Regions from separate parts of the Janthinobacterium sp. SUN033 genome, predicted to be linked through region 1. Evidence: riboswitches for the same ligand, from Rfam matches in the RefSeq annotation. Region 1 holds a riboswitch; the other holds the start of a gene.
The links. Region 1 has a riboswitch for thiamine pyrophosphate ahead of thiC (phosphomethylpyrimidine synthase ThiC). Riboswitches for the same ligand answer to the same signal wherever they lie in the genome.

Region 1 (5,564 bases):
GAAACAGCGTCTTTTCATCGCCCAGTACTTCCAGTTTCACCAGATTGCGCCCGCCCAGGAGTTCACGCGCCAGTTGCAGGGTGTACACGGCATCCTTGGCGTTGTAGCAGCCGGCCGTGTTCGGCAAAATCGTGTACTGGTCGGGCGGCACGAAATCGAGCAGGCTGGGCGCGTTCGGATCTTGCCCGATATTCACCCTGCGGATCGCCACCGTGATGATCTGCGCCTCGGCCGCGTCCGTCGCTTCGCGCGTCTGCGGCAAATCCTTGTACTTGCCGCTGCCCACCAGCAGGCGCGATCGATACTGTTTGCCTGCGATGGTCAGCAGGTCGTTGTTTGTTGCGGTATTCATGTGCGTTTCCTTGTCTATTCTCAACTTAACCGCCGCCAATCGCGCGTACGATTTCCACCTGGTCTTGAATTTCCAGGACCCGGTCCTGCCACGCCTTGCGCGGCACGACGCTGCGGTTGACGGCCAGCGCCAGCGCCTGGTTTTCCAGCGACAGCGCGGCGATCAATTGGTCCAGGGTTTGCCCCGGCGGCACCTGGTGCGGCGCGCCGTTGAGCGTGATGTCGATCAATGCAGTCATCACGCCCTCCTTCAGACCTTGCGGTACAGCTCGGCGCCGTTCTTGATGAATTCGATGGCTTTCACCTCCATCCCCTGCTGGAGCGCCTTGTCTTCCGCGATGCCCATGCCGGCCGCGTATTCGCGCACTTCCTGCGTGATCTTCATCGAGCAGAAATGCGGGCCGCACATGGAGCAGAAATGCGCCACCTTGGCCGAATCCTTGGGCAAGGTTTCATCGTGGAATTCGCGCGCCTTGTCCGGGTCCAGGCCGATGTTGAACTGGTCGTCCCAGCGGAATTCGAAGCGGGCTTTCGACAGCGCGTTGTCGCGGATTTGCGCGCCCGGATGGCCTTTCGCCAGGTCAGCCGCGTGCGCGGCGATCTTGTACGTGATGATGCCGTCCTTGACGTCCGCCTTGTTGGGCAGGCCCAGGTGTTCCTTCGGCGTCACGTAGCACAGCATGGCAGTGCCATACCAGCCGATCATGGCCGCGCCGATGCCCGAGGTGATGTGGTCATAGCCGGGCGCGATATCCGTCGTCAGCGGCCCCAAGGTGTAGAACGGCGCCTCGCCGCACTGTTCCAGCTGCAAATCCATGTTTTCCTTGATCAATTGCATGGGCACGTGGCCCGGACCTTCGATCATCACTTGCACGTCGTGCTTCCAGGCAACTTGCGTCAGCTCGCCCAGGGTTTTCAATTCGCCCAGCTGCGCCTCGTCGTTGGCGTCGTAGATGGAACCGGGGCGCAAGCCGTCGCCCAGCGAGAACGACACGTCATACGCCTTCATGATTTCGCAAATCTCTTCGAAATGCGTGTAGAGGAACGATTCCTGGTGGTGCGCCAGACACCATTTCGCCATGATGGAGCCGCCGCGCGAAACGATGCCCGTCAGGCGCTTGGCTGTCATCGGCACATAGCGCAGCAGCACGCCCGCGTGGATGGTGAAATAATCGACGCCCTGCTCGGCCTGCTCGATCAGGGTGTCGCGGAAGATTTCCCAAGTCAGATCTTCCGCCTTGCCGTTGACCTTTTCCAGCGCCTGGTAGATGGGCACGGTGCCGATGGGCACGGGACTGTTGCGCACGATCCATTCGCGCGTCTCGTGGATATGTTTACCTGTGGACAGGTCCATCACATTGTCGCCGCCCCAGCGGATGGCCCAGGTCATCTTTTCCACTTCCTCGCCGATGGAAGACGTCACGGCGGAATTGCCGATATTCGCATTGATTTTCACCAGGAAATTGCGGCCGATAATCATCGGTTCCACTTCCGGGTGGTTGATGTTGGCGGGAATGATGGCGCGGCCGCGGGCGATTTCCTCGCGCACGAATTCCGGCGTGATTTCGACCGGGATGCTGGCGCCGAAGGACTGGCCCGGATGCTGGCGGCCCATCAGGTCGGCCAGGCGCTCGCCCATGGGGCCGGAAGCCTTGAGTTCGCGCAAATACTCCTGGCGGCGCATGTTTTCGCGGATGGCAACGAATTCCATTTCCGGCGTGATGATGCCTTGGCGCGCGTAATGCATCTGCGTCACGTTCTTGCCGGCGATGGCGCGGCGCGGCTTGCGGTGCAAATTGAAACGCAGCTCGGCGAGCTTCGGGTCCGCCAGGCGGGCGATGCCGTAGTCGGAGGTGGGGCCAGGCAATTCTTCCGTGTCGGCACGCTCCATGATCCATGGCAGGCGCGGCGTATCGAGGCCGGAGCGGATATCGATATTCACGTCCGGATCCGTGTACGGGCCGGACGTGTCGTAGACGTAGATCGGCGGATTCTTTTCGCCGCCGAACGACGCTTCCGTGTCGGACTGGCTGATCTCGCGCATGGGCACGCGGATGTCGGGGCGGCTGCCTTGCACGTAAATCTTGCGCGAATTGGGCAGCGGCGCGATGGCGGCTTCGTCGACCGTGGCGGTGGCGGAGAGGAATTTCGGGTTGGCGTTCATTTTGGCTCCTTGGCTAGACTATTTTTAAGCCTGGAGCCAGCTAAGGAGGTTCGGAATTGCGCACGCGGAAAAGCGGGGTGCAGTCATCCTAAAGCTTCCCTTCGCTGGCATTATCCAGATCAGGTTCGGAGGGTATTTCTCACCCGCGCTTGCACCGTGTTTCCACAGCGAAAGGCAGGACCCCTAGCGTTTGCCGCCTTGCGGCAGCGAGCCAATTATACGCGGTTCACGCCGCGTGGCCAGATGATTTCTTGCAGGTGTCGTCTTTGCGCATCTGCTGCATTGCAACAGACTGCATCGCGCTTATTTCTTCTTGCCCCAGCGCCAGCTGGTCGGTTCGCCCTTCAGCTGGCAGATGAAAATGAGCACGGCAACGATGGCCACTTCATAGACGATGTAGCCGACCAGCATGGTTTGCGGAGGGAACAGGAAGGCGCCGCAGGCGAACAGCGCCAGCGCGGCCAGGAACACCAGCCAGCCTTGCCAGGTGATGGGCAAGCCCCAGCCCCAGCCATAGGTCTTGGCGGGGAACCAGTAGGAGGGAGATTTGTCGGTCATGATTTTTCCTGGTCTGTATCGATGGCGCCCAGTATAAATCAGGCACTGCGATGGCGCTCCGTGACATCGAGGCCGATGCCGCGGTAGCCGATGAAGCGGCTGCCCGTGTCGAACATCGGTTCGCCGCTGACCTGCAGGTATTGCGTGCTGCCGTCGAGGTTGGCGCGGCTGTAGATAAAGTCGAGAAACGGTTCCCTTGCGGCAATCTTGGCGTCGAGCAAGGCGCGTTCGGCCGCGTTCCAGCGCTGCGGCTCTTCCTCGCTGCCGATACCCAGCATTTCAGCCACGGGGCCGGAAAAGCGCGTCAAGTTGCCCTGCGCATCCTGTTCCCAGTACCAGTCGGACGACAGTTCCGTGAAACGCTGGAAGCGCGCTTCGCTTTCGCGCAGCTCCGCCGTGCGCACTTCCACCATCTGTTCCAGCGACTTGTTGTATTCGGCCAGCTTCTGGTACAGCAAGCGCACTTCCAGCATGTTGTGGATGCGCGTCTTGACTTCCACCAGGTCGAAGGGCTTGCTGACGAAATCCTTGGCGCCCGCCTGCAGCGCGCGCAGCTTGTGGCCGGGCTGGGCCGTGATCACCAGCACGGGCAGATAGCTGCCCGCCTCGAGGTCGCGCAAGCCTTCCATGACTTCAAAACCATCCATTTCCGGCATCTGCAAGTCGAGCAGGATCAGGTCGTAGCGGTGCTGCTGGTGCAGCGCGCGCACGGCTTGCGGGTCCATGGTGGAGGTGATGCGCGTATAGCCGGCATTGCGCAGCACCTGTTCCAGCAGCATGACGTTGGCCTCCTGGTCATCGACGATGAGGATGCTGGCGTTCAGGATCTCGGTGGCTTGAAGCATGGCGGTATTCCTAAAAATAAATGCTGAATTAGCGTACTGCATGAGTGTCGTCGGCCAGGCCGTGCGCGGCCGCATAATGCAGGGCCACGTCGAGCGCATCCATGAATTCGACGACCTTGATCGGCTTGGTCAGGTAGCGGAAGAAGCCCGCTTCCAGGCCCTTTTCGATGTCGCGCGGCACGGCGTTGGCCGACAGGGCCATCACGGGAATATGTTTCGTGAGCGGATCGTCGTGCAGGATATACAGGGCGCCATAGCCGCTGATGCCGGGCAGGTTGATATCCATCAAGATCACGTCCGGCTGATACGTGCGCGCCAGGTCGATGCCCAGGTGCGCATCGATGGCCGTGAGCAGCTTCAAATCGCTGCGGCGGGCGATCAATTGCTCGACCAGCGCCAGGTTGGCGGGATTGTCTTCCACGTACAGCAAGGTGCGCTGGCTTTCCTGCGCTTCCTGCGCCTGCGGCAGCGCATCGCCGTCGCCCAGCATCAGTGCCGGCGCGCTGCTGGCGGCCAGTTCGAACCAGAAGGTGGTGCCCACGCCCACCGTGCTGTCGACGCCGATGGCGCCGCCCATCAGCTCGACCAGCTGCTTGGTGACGACGAGGCCGATGCCCGTGCCCTCTTCCGTGCTGTTTTCCTGTCCCAGGCGGTTGAAAGGCTGGAACAGCTGCGCCACCTGCCCCGCATCGAGGCCGGCGCCGCTGTCGCGCACGCTGACGCGCACCTTGGCGCCGCGCTGGCTGCAGTCGACGGTGACGGAACCGCCGCCCTGGTTGTATTTGATGGCGTTCGACAACAGGTTGATCATCACCTGTTTCACGCGCGTGCGGTCCGCATGCACGAAGTAGGCTTCGCCGCAGCGGGGGAAATGCAGGCTGATGCCGCGCTTTTCCGCCTGCGGCGCGATCATCGCCTGGCAATCCTGCAGCACGTCGAGCAGGGACATCGCTTCCTGCGACAACGTCACCTTGCCCGATTCGATCATGGCCAGGTCGAGGATTTCATTGATCAAGCGCAAGAGATACCAGCCGCCCTTGAGGATTTGTTCGATCGAGCGCTGCTGCGGCACGGTGGGCGGCGGCACGTCGGACGCCATCAGCTGCGCAAAGCCCAGCACGGCATTCAAGGGCGTGCGCAATTCGTGGCTCATGCTCGACAGGAATTCGGACTTGGCGCGGTTGGCCTTTTCCGCCACCAGGCGCGCCTTCTTCAGCTCGGCATTGTTGGTTTCGACGAGCGAGCGCGTGTACGCCTGCTGTTCGCGCAGGCGCTGGTCCAGCAGCGCCTGTTCCGCCTCGACCTGCTTGCGTGCCGTATTGTCGGTGCCGATCAGCAAGTAGCCGATGACCTTGCTCTGCGCATCGCGCAAGGCCGTCACGGAAACGATGGCGGGGAAGCGGCTGCCATCGTTTCGGATGTAGGTCAGTTCATAGATATCTTCGATGCCGCGCGTGGCCTTGAAGACGAGCGCTTCCACACCCGGCGTGATGACGGTGTCGAGTTCGGCGCTGAGGGCGGCCGCGCGCGCGACAATTTCTTGCGCATCGGAAATGCCAGCCGGCGTCAGCTTGTCCACCACGTCGCTCGCCGCATAACCGAGCATGCGTTCGGCGCCCACATTGAAAATCTGGATCACGCCCTGC
Region 2 (5,564 bases), on a different contig from region 1:
GCGCCGTCGGAAACGCCGCAAACCTTCGAATTCGGCGACTTCGTGCTGGACCTGGGCACGCGTACCCTGAAAAAGAATGGCGAGACGGTGCCCCTGACCACGGGCGAGTTTTCCGTGCTGAAAGTGTTTGCCCGCCATGCGCGCCAGCCCCTGTCGCGCGAAAAACTGATGGAACTGGCCCGCGGCCGCGAATACGAAGTGTTCGACCGCAGCCTGGACGTGCAAATCTCACGCCTGCGCAAACTGATCGAGCCTGATCCGTCGAGCCCGCTGTTCATCCAGACCGTGTGGGGCCTCGGCTACGTCTTCATCCCGGACGGACAGCCGCGCTGATCGCTGGCGAGGCATGATGAAGCTTTTTCCCGATATCAGCCTGGCGCGGCTGAAAAGCGGCTTGTTCTGGCGCACCTTTTTGCTGCTCGGCACCTTGACCACGGTCAGCATGATCGCGTGGTTCAGCATGATCTCCTTCATCCAGCGCGAGCCGCAGGCGCAGCAGATTTCCGCCCAGATCATTTCCGTCGTCACCATCACGCATGCGGCCTTGACGCACTCGGCGCCCGAACTGCGGCGCGAGCTGCTGTTCGACCTCGTCAGCAATGAAGGCATCCGCATCTTCTCGCTGGAAGAGGATGACCGCATCGAGCCGCCGCCCGACAATTACCTGATGCCCGACATCGAGGCGCTGGTGAAGGCCAAGCTGGGCAAGGACACGCGCTTTTCCGCGCGCGTCAACGGCGTGGCCGGCTTCTGGGTCAGCTTCAAGATCGACGACGACGAGTACTGGCTGATGCTGGACCGCGAGCGCCTGCGCGGCCTGACGGGCTTCCAGTGGCTGGGCTGGGCCAGCCTGGTATCCCTGCTGTCCCTGCTGGGCGCGGCCATCATTTCCAGCCTGATCAATCTGCCGCTGTCGCGCTTGACGGCGGCCGCGCGCGACATCGCCAAGGGCAAGCAGCCGGCGCCGCTGCCGGAAAAGGGGCCGATCGAAATCATCGAGGCGAACCGCAGCTTCAACCAGATGGTCGACGACTTGAAACAGGTGGAATCGGACCGCGCCGTGATCCTGGCCGGCATTTCGCACGACTTGCGCACGCCGCTGGCGCGCATGCAGCTGGAAGTGGAAATGGCGAACCTGTCGGACGAGGCGCGCGAAGGCATCCAGTCCGATATCGGGCAAATGGACGCCATCATCGGCCAGTTCCTCGACTATGCCAGGCCGACGGAGGCGTCGAGCTTTACCGACGTCGACCTCAGTGGTTTGCTCAACGACATGACGCGCGAAGCGATGCGCCTGCCGGACGTGAAGATCAACGCCAGCATCGCCGACGGCGCGCATGCGATGGGCAACCCCACGGACCTGCGCCGCGTGCTGAACAACCTGATCGAGAATGCGCGCCGCTATGGCAAGACGCCGGACAGCGACGTGACGGAAATCGACATCGCCTGCCAGGTGCGCACCAGCCACGGCGCGAAAAAGGTGATCATCGAGGTGCAGGACCACGGCACGGGCGTGCCGGCGGAAAAGATCGAGCAGCTGATGAAGCCGTTCACCCGCCTCGACACGGCGCGCGGGCAGGCAAATGGCGCCGGGCTGGGCCTGGCCATCGTCGACCGCGTGCTGCTGCGCCACGGCGCCGAATTGCAAGTGCGCAACCGCGAAGGCGGCGGCCTCGCGTTTCAGATCAGCTTGCCAGCGGCATAAACGGACGGGAACGATACAGTTGTGCCGTTCCCTGCCGTTCAGGCGGACGCCTGTTCCTGCGCCAGCAATTTATTCATCAACAATTCCGTCGCCCCATAACCGTACAGGGAATCGCTTTCCATGCCCGGCGTATCGAAGGGAATCGATTCCTCGCGGTTCAGCTTGGCAGGGTCGGCGTCCGCATAGCTGGCGCGCCAGGCACGCTGCAAGGATTCATTGCGGCGGATAAAGGCCGGCATGGGCCAGGCGTCGCGCTCCCAGTGGCGGCTGTCGCCCAGCAGGGGCCAGCGCTCGTTGAGCAGGGCCATGTCGCCCGTGCGCAGGCGGCGCACGGCCTGTTCCGGGCGCAAGCCTTCCAGCTCTTCCAGCGTGGGCAAGCTGTCGCGCTTCGGCCCGAACATATACGCCAGCATGATGCGCCCGGCAGGCGCCCTGCGCGCCACCACGCCGACGGCATAGCCGCCGCCCGGCAAGGGCACGGCAAACCAGCTGCCTTCTCGGTATGGTAATGATCTCATTTCTTGAAGCCCCCTGAAATACACCGGACAGCCGCTGCTATCCGACGTTAAATTTAATTAGGGGCACAGTCTACGCGAAGCGATGCGAAAGTGGCGCATGGTACGCCACAGCAACAAACCAATAGTTACAATATTTTCTCGTCATAGTGATATTGGGCAACAATCGGCCCCGCCTTGAACAGCGCTTCCTTCATGGCCGTGTCCAGGCGCGCGTCGCGGCGGCGCATCCATTCGAGCAGCATGGCCGCTTCCTTGCGGCTGGTGTCGCCCGCGTGCGCGAGCACGCGGCGCAGTTCCGGGTCCGTGCACGCCTCGAAACGCTGGCTGTTCAAGTCCAGCGCCTGCAGTGCGGCGATGGTGGCGCCGATGGCGCGGTGCATGTCGAGCGCGGTGGCCGGCAAGCCGGATTCTTCCAGTGGGACGGTGGTCATGCGCATTCCTTTTCGCGTGGTGGTGACATCGGCTGCATTCTCCACCGCGCGGACGAAAAGCTCAAGCGTCCACGGCACGTTTCCACCCATTCGGCCATAATCATGGCTCAGCAACAGCCTAAACCTCAGCGGCAGGAGCCCCATGTTCAATTTCGACTTTTACAATCCGACGCAAATCCTTTTCGGCCAGGGTCAGATCGCCGCCATCACGGCGCTGATCCCGCCGCAGGCCAGAGTGCTCATGACGTATGGCGGCGGCAGCATCAAGCAGAACGGCGTCTACGATGAAGTCAAGGCGGCGCTGGCCGGCCATACGGTGCTGGAATTTGCCGGCATCGAACCCAATCCCAGCTATGAAACCCTGATGCAGGCCGTGGCCATGGTGAAAAGCGAGCGCATCGACTTCCTGCTGGCCGTCGGCGGCGGTTCCGTGGTCGATGGCACCAAGTTCATCGCCGCGGCCGCCCTGCACGAAGGCGTGGCGTGGGACATCCTGGCCAAAGGCGGCAAGATCGTCGAAGCCGCCCTGCCCTTCGGCACCGTGTTGACCTTGCCGGCCACGGGCTCCGAAATGAATGGCTCGGCCGTGATCACGCGCAAGGCCACGCAGGAAAAGCGCTCGTTCATGAGCCGCAAGGTCTATCCTAAATTCTCCGTGCTGGACCCGTCGAAGACGTTCACCTTGCCGCTGCGCCAGGTGGGCAATGGCGTCGTCGATGCGTTCGCGCATGTGATGGAACAGTATTTGACCTACCCTGTGAACGCGTCCGTGCAAGACCGCTTCGCCGAAGGCATTTTATTGACGCTGATCGAGGAAGGCCCGAAAGCCCTGTCGCACCCGGACGACTACGACGTGCGCGCCAACGTGATGTGGAGCGCCACCCTGGCCTTGAACGGCCTGATCGGCGTGGGCGTGCCGCAGGACTGGTCCACGCACGCCATCGGCCACGAATTGACGGCCTTGTACGAACTCGACCATGCGCAAACCCTGGCCATCATCCTGCCCAGCATGTTGCGCGTGCGCAAACAAGCCAAGCGCGCCAAGCTGCTGCAATACGCGGCCCGCGTGTGGGGCCTGGACGGCGGCGACGAGGATGGCCGCATCGAGGCCGCCATCGCGCGCACGGAATTCTTCTTCCGCCACATGGGCGTCAAGACGCGCCTGGCCGACTATGGCCTCAACCACGCCAGCGTGGACGCCGTCGTGTCCGCCCTGGAAGCGCACGGCATGACGGCCCTGGGCGAACAGCGCGAAGTGACGCCCGCCGTCAGCCGCAAGGTGCTGGAACTCAGTCTGTAGATTCGCACCACACTGTTGTAAAACGGTCAGCCGGGTGGGACAGCTGGCCGTGGTTCATGCTAAGCTGTCATTTCGCTAGGGGTCCTGGAGCAGTCATCCGGGTGAGAGATACCCTTCGTACCTGATCTGGATAATGCCAGCGAAGGAAAGCGCAAAGTACCTCCCTCCTTTGATAGCTCCTGCGTTGGCGCCAGCCGAACAAGCAGCCTGCCGTGCTCTTTTTACAGAGACGGCTTGAACCACGAGCAATCTATGTCCACACCGAATTTATCTGTTTCTGTATTGACCCTGGCCATCCTGCACGCGTTTGCCGCGCCCGCCCTGGCTTCCGACGCAGCCGACCCGCAGGCGCAAAGCATGGCCGAAGTCGTCGTCACGGCCAGCAAGGCGCCGGCCGCCAAGCGCGCCTCCGTGGGCGGCTTCAGTGACGCGCCGCTGCTGCAGACGCCGGCATCCGTCACCGTCATTTCGCAAAAAGACATGCAGGACTTGCAGATCCGCAATCTCAGCGATGCCGTCAAGCTCGACACCAGCATCAACGACGCCTACAACGCCGTCGGCTATGCGGAACAGTTTTCCATCCGCGGTTTCAAGCTCGACAACAATTCCAGCTATCGCAAGGATGGCGTGGCCATTCCTGGCGACACGCAAATCCCGCTGGAAAACAAGGAACGCATCGAAGTGCTGAAGGGCCTGGCCGGCTTGCAGGCAGGCGTGGCCGCGCCGGGCGGCGTGATCGACTTCATCGTCAAGCGCCCCACCGCCGCCCCGCTGCGCACGGTCACCGTGGAAGCGCGCGAGCGCGGCACCGTGTACGGCGCCATCGACCTGGGCGGCCGCCTGGAAGACACGCGCTTCGGCTACCGCGTCAACGTGGCGGCCGAGCGCCTGCGCTCCTACATCAAGGGCGCGGACGGCAACCGCAAGTTCATTTCCGGCGCCTTCGACTGGCAGATTTCCCCGCAAGCCCTGCTGCAAATCGATGCCGACTACCAGGACAAGGCGCAGGCCACGGCGCCCGGCTTCCAGCTGCTGAACAATAAAACCTTGCCGACCGGCATCAGCGCCGACGCCATGCTCAACCTGCAGCCGTGGACGCGCCCCGTGGAAACCGTCACCAGCAATCTCGGCCTGCGCTTCCAGTACGCGTTCAATGACGACTGGCATGCCACCCTGTCGGCCAACCAGCACTCGTTCAAGCGCGACGACTACACGGCCTTCCCGTATGGCTGCAGCGCGCAAGACCTGTACCCCGGCTTCTGCGGCAATGGCGACTTCGACGTGTATGACTACCGCAGCCTGGGCGAGACGAAAAAACCGCTGAGCGCGCAAGCCATGATCCAGGGCAAGTTCGCCACCGGTTCCCTGCGCCATGAATTCACGGCCGGCGTCTCGACCTTCCGCCGCAAGGACCGCGCCGGCCTGTACGTGTACGACTGGGCCGGCGTGAGCAACATCTACCGCCCGCAGATCGTCGACATGTCGACGGGCGTGCAAGGCCCCGTACGCCTGGTGCGCAAGGACACGGAAAACTCCGTCTTCGTGCAGGACATCGTCAGCCTGGCGCCGAACTGGAAGCTGCATGGCGGCTTGCGCCATATCAATGTCGA

Region 2: it holds a riboswitch for thiamine pyrophosphate, as region 1 does, so the genes downstream of both, OX460_RS00040 (TonB-dependent siderophore receptor) here and thiC (phosphomethylpyrimidine synthase ThiC) in region 1, are expected to answer to the same signal.

Annotation. Positions count from the first base shown of each region.
Region 1 is NZ_JAPQNV010000007.1:150,536-156,099, forward strand. It holds gene OX460_RS26235 (thiazole synthase) at 1-352, opposite strand, end outside; gene thiS (sulfur carrier protein ThiS) at 378-590, opposite strand; gene thiC (phosphomethylpyrimidine synthase ThiC) at 602-2,515, opposite strand; TPP riboswitch at 2,595-2,710, opposite strand; gene OX460_RS26250 (hypothetical protein) at 2,819-3,073, opposite strand; gene OX460_RS26255 (response regulator) at 3,112-3,918, opposite strand; gene OX460_RS26260 (ATP-binding protein) at 3,947-5,564, opposite strand, start outside.
Region 2 is NZ_JAPQNV010000001.1:6,865-12,428, reverse strand. It holds gene ompR (two-component system response regulator OmpR) at 1-333, shown strand, start outside; gene OX460_RS00060 (sensor histidine kinase) at 347-1,705, shown strand; gene OX460_RS00055 (Imm26 family immunity protein) at 1,744-2,223, opposite strand; gene OX460_RS00050 (hypothetical protein) at 2,349-2,654, opposite strand; gene OX460_RS00045 (iron-containing alcohol dehydrogenase) at 2,797-3,954, shown strand; TPP riboswitch at 4,022-4,119, shown strand; gene OX460_RS00040 (TonB-dependent siderophore receptor) at 4,207-5,564, shown strand, end outside.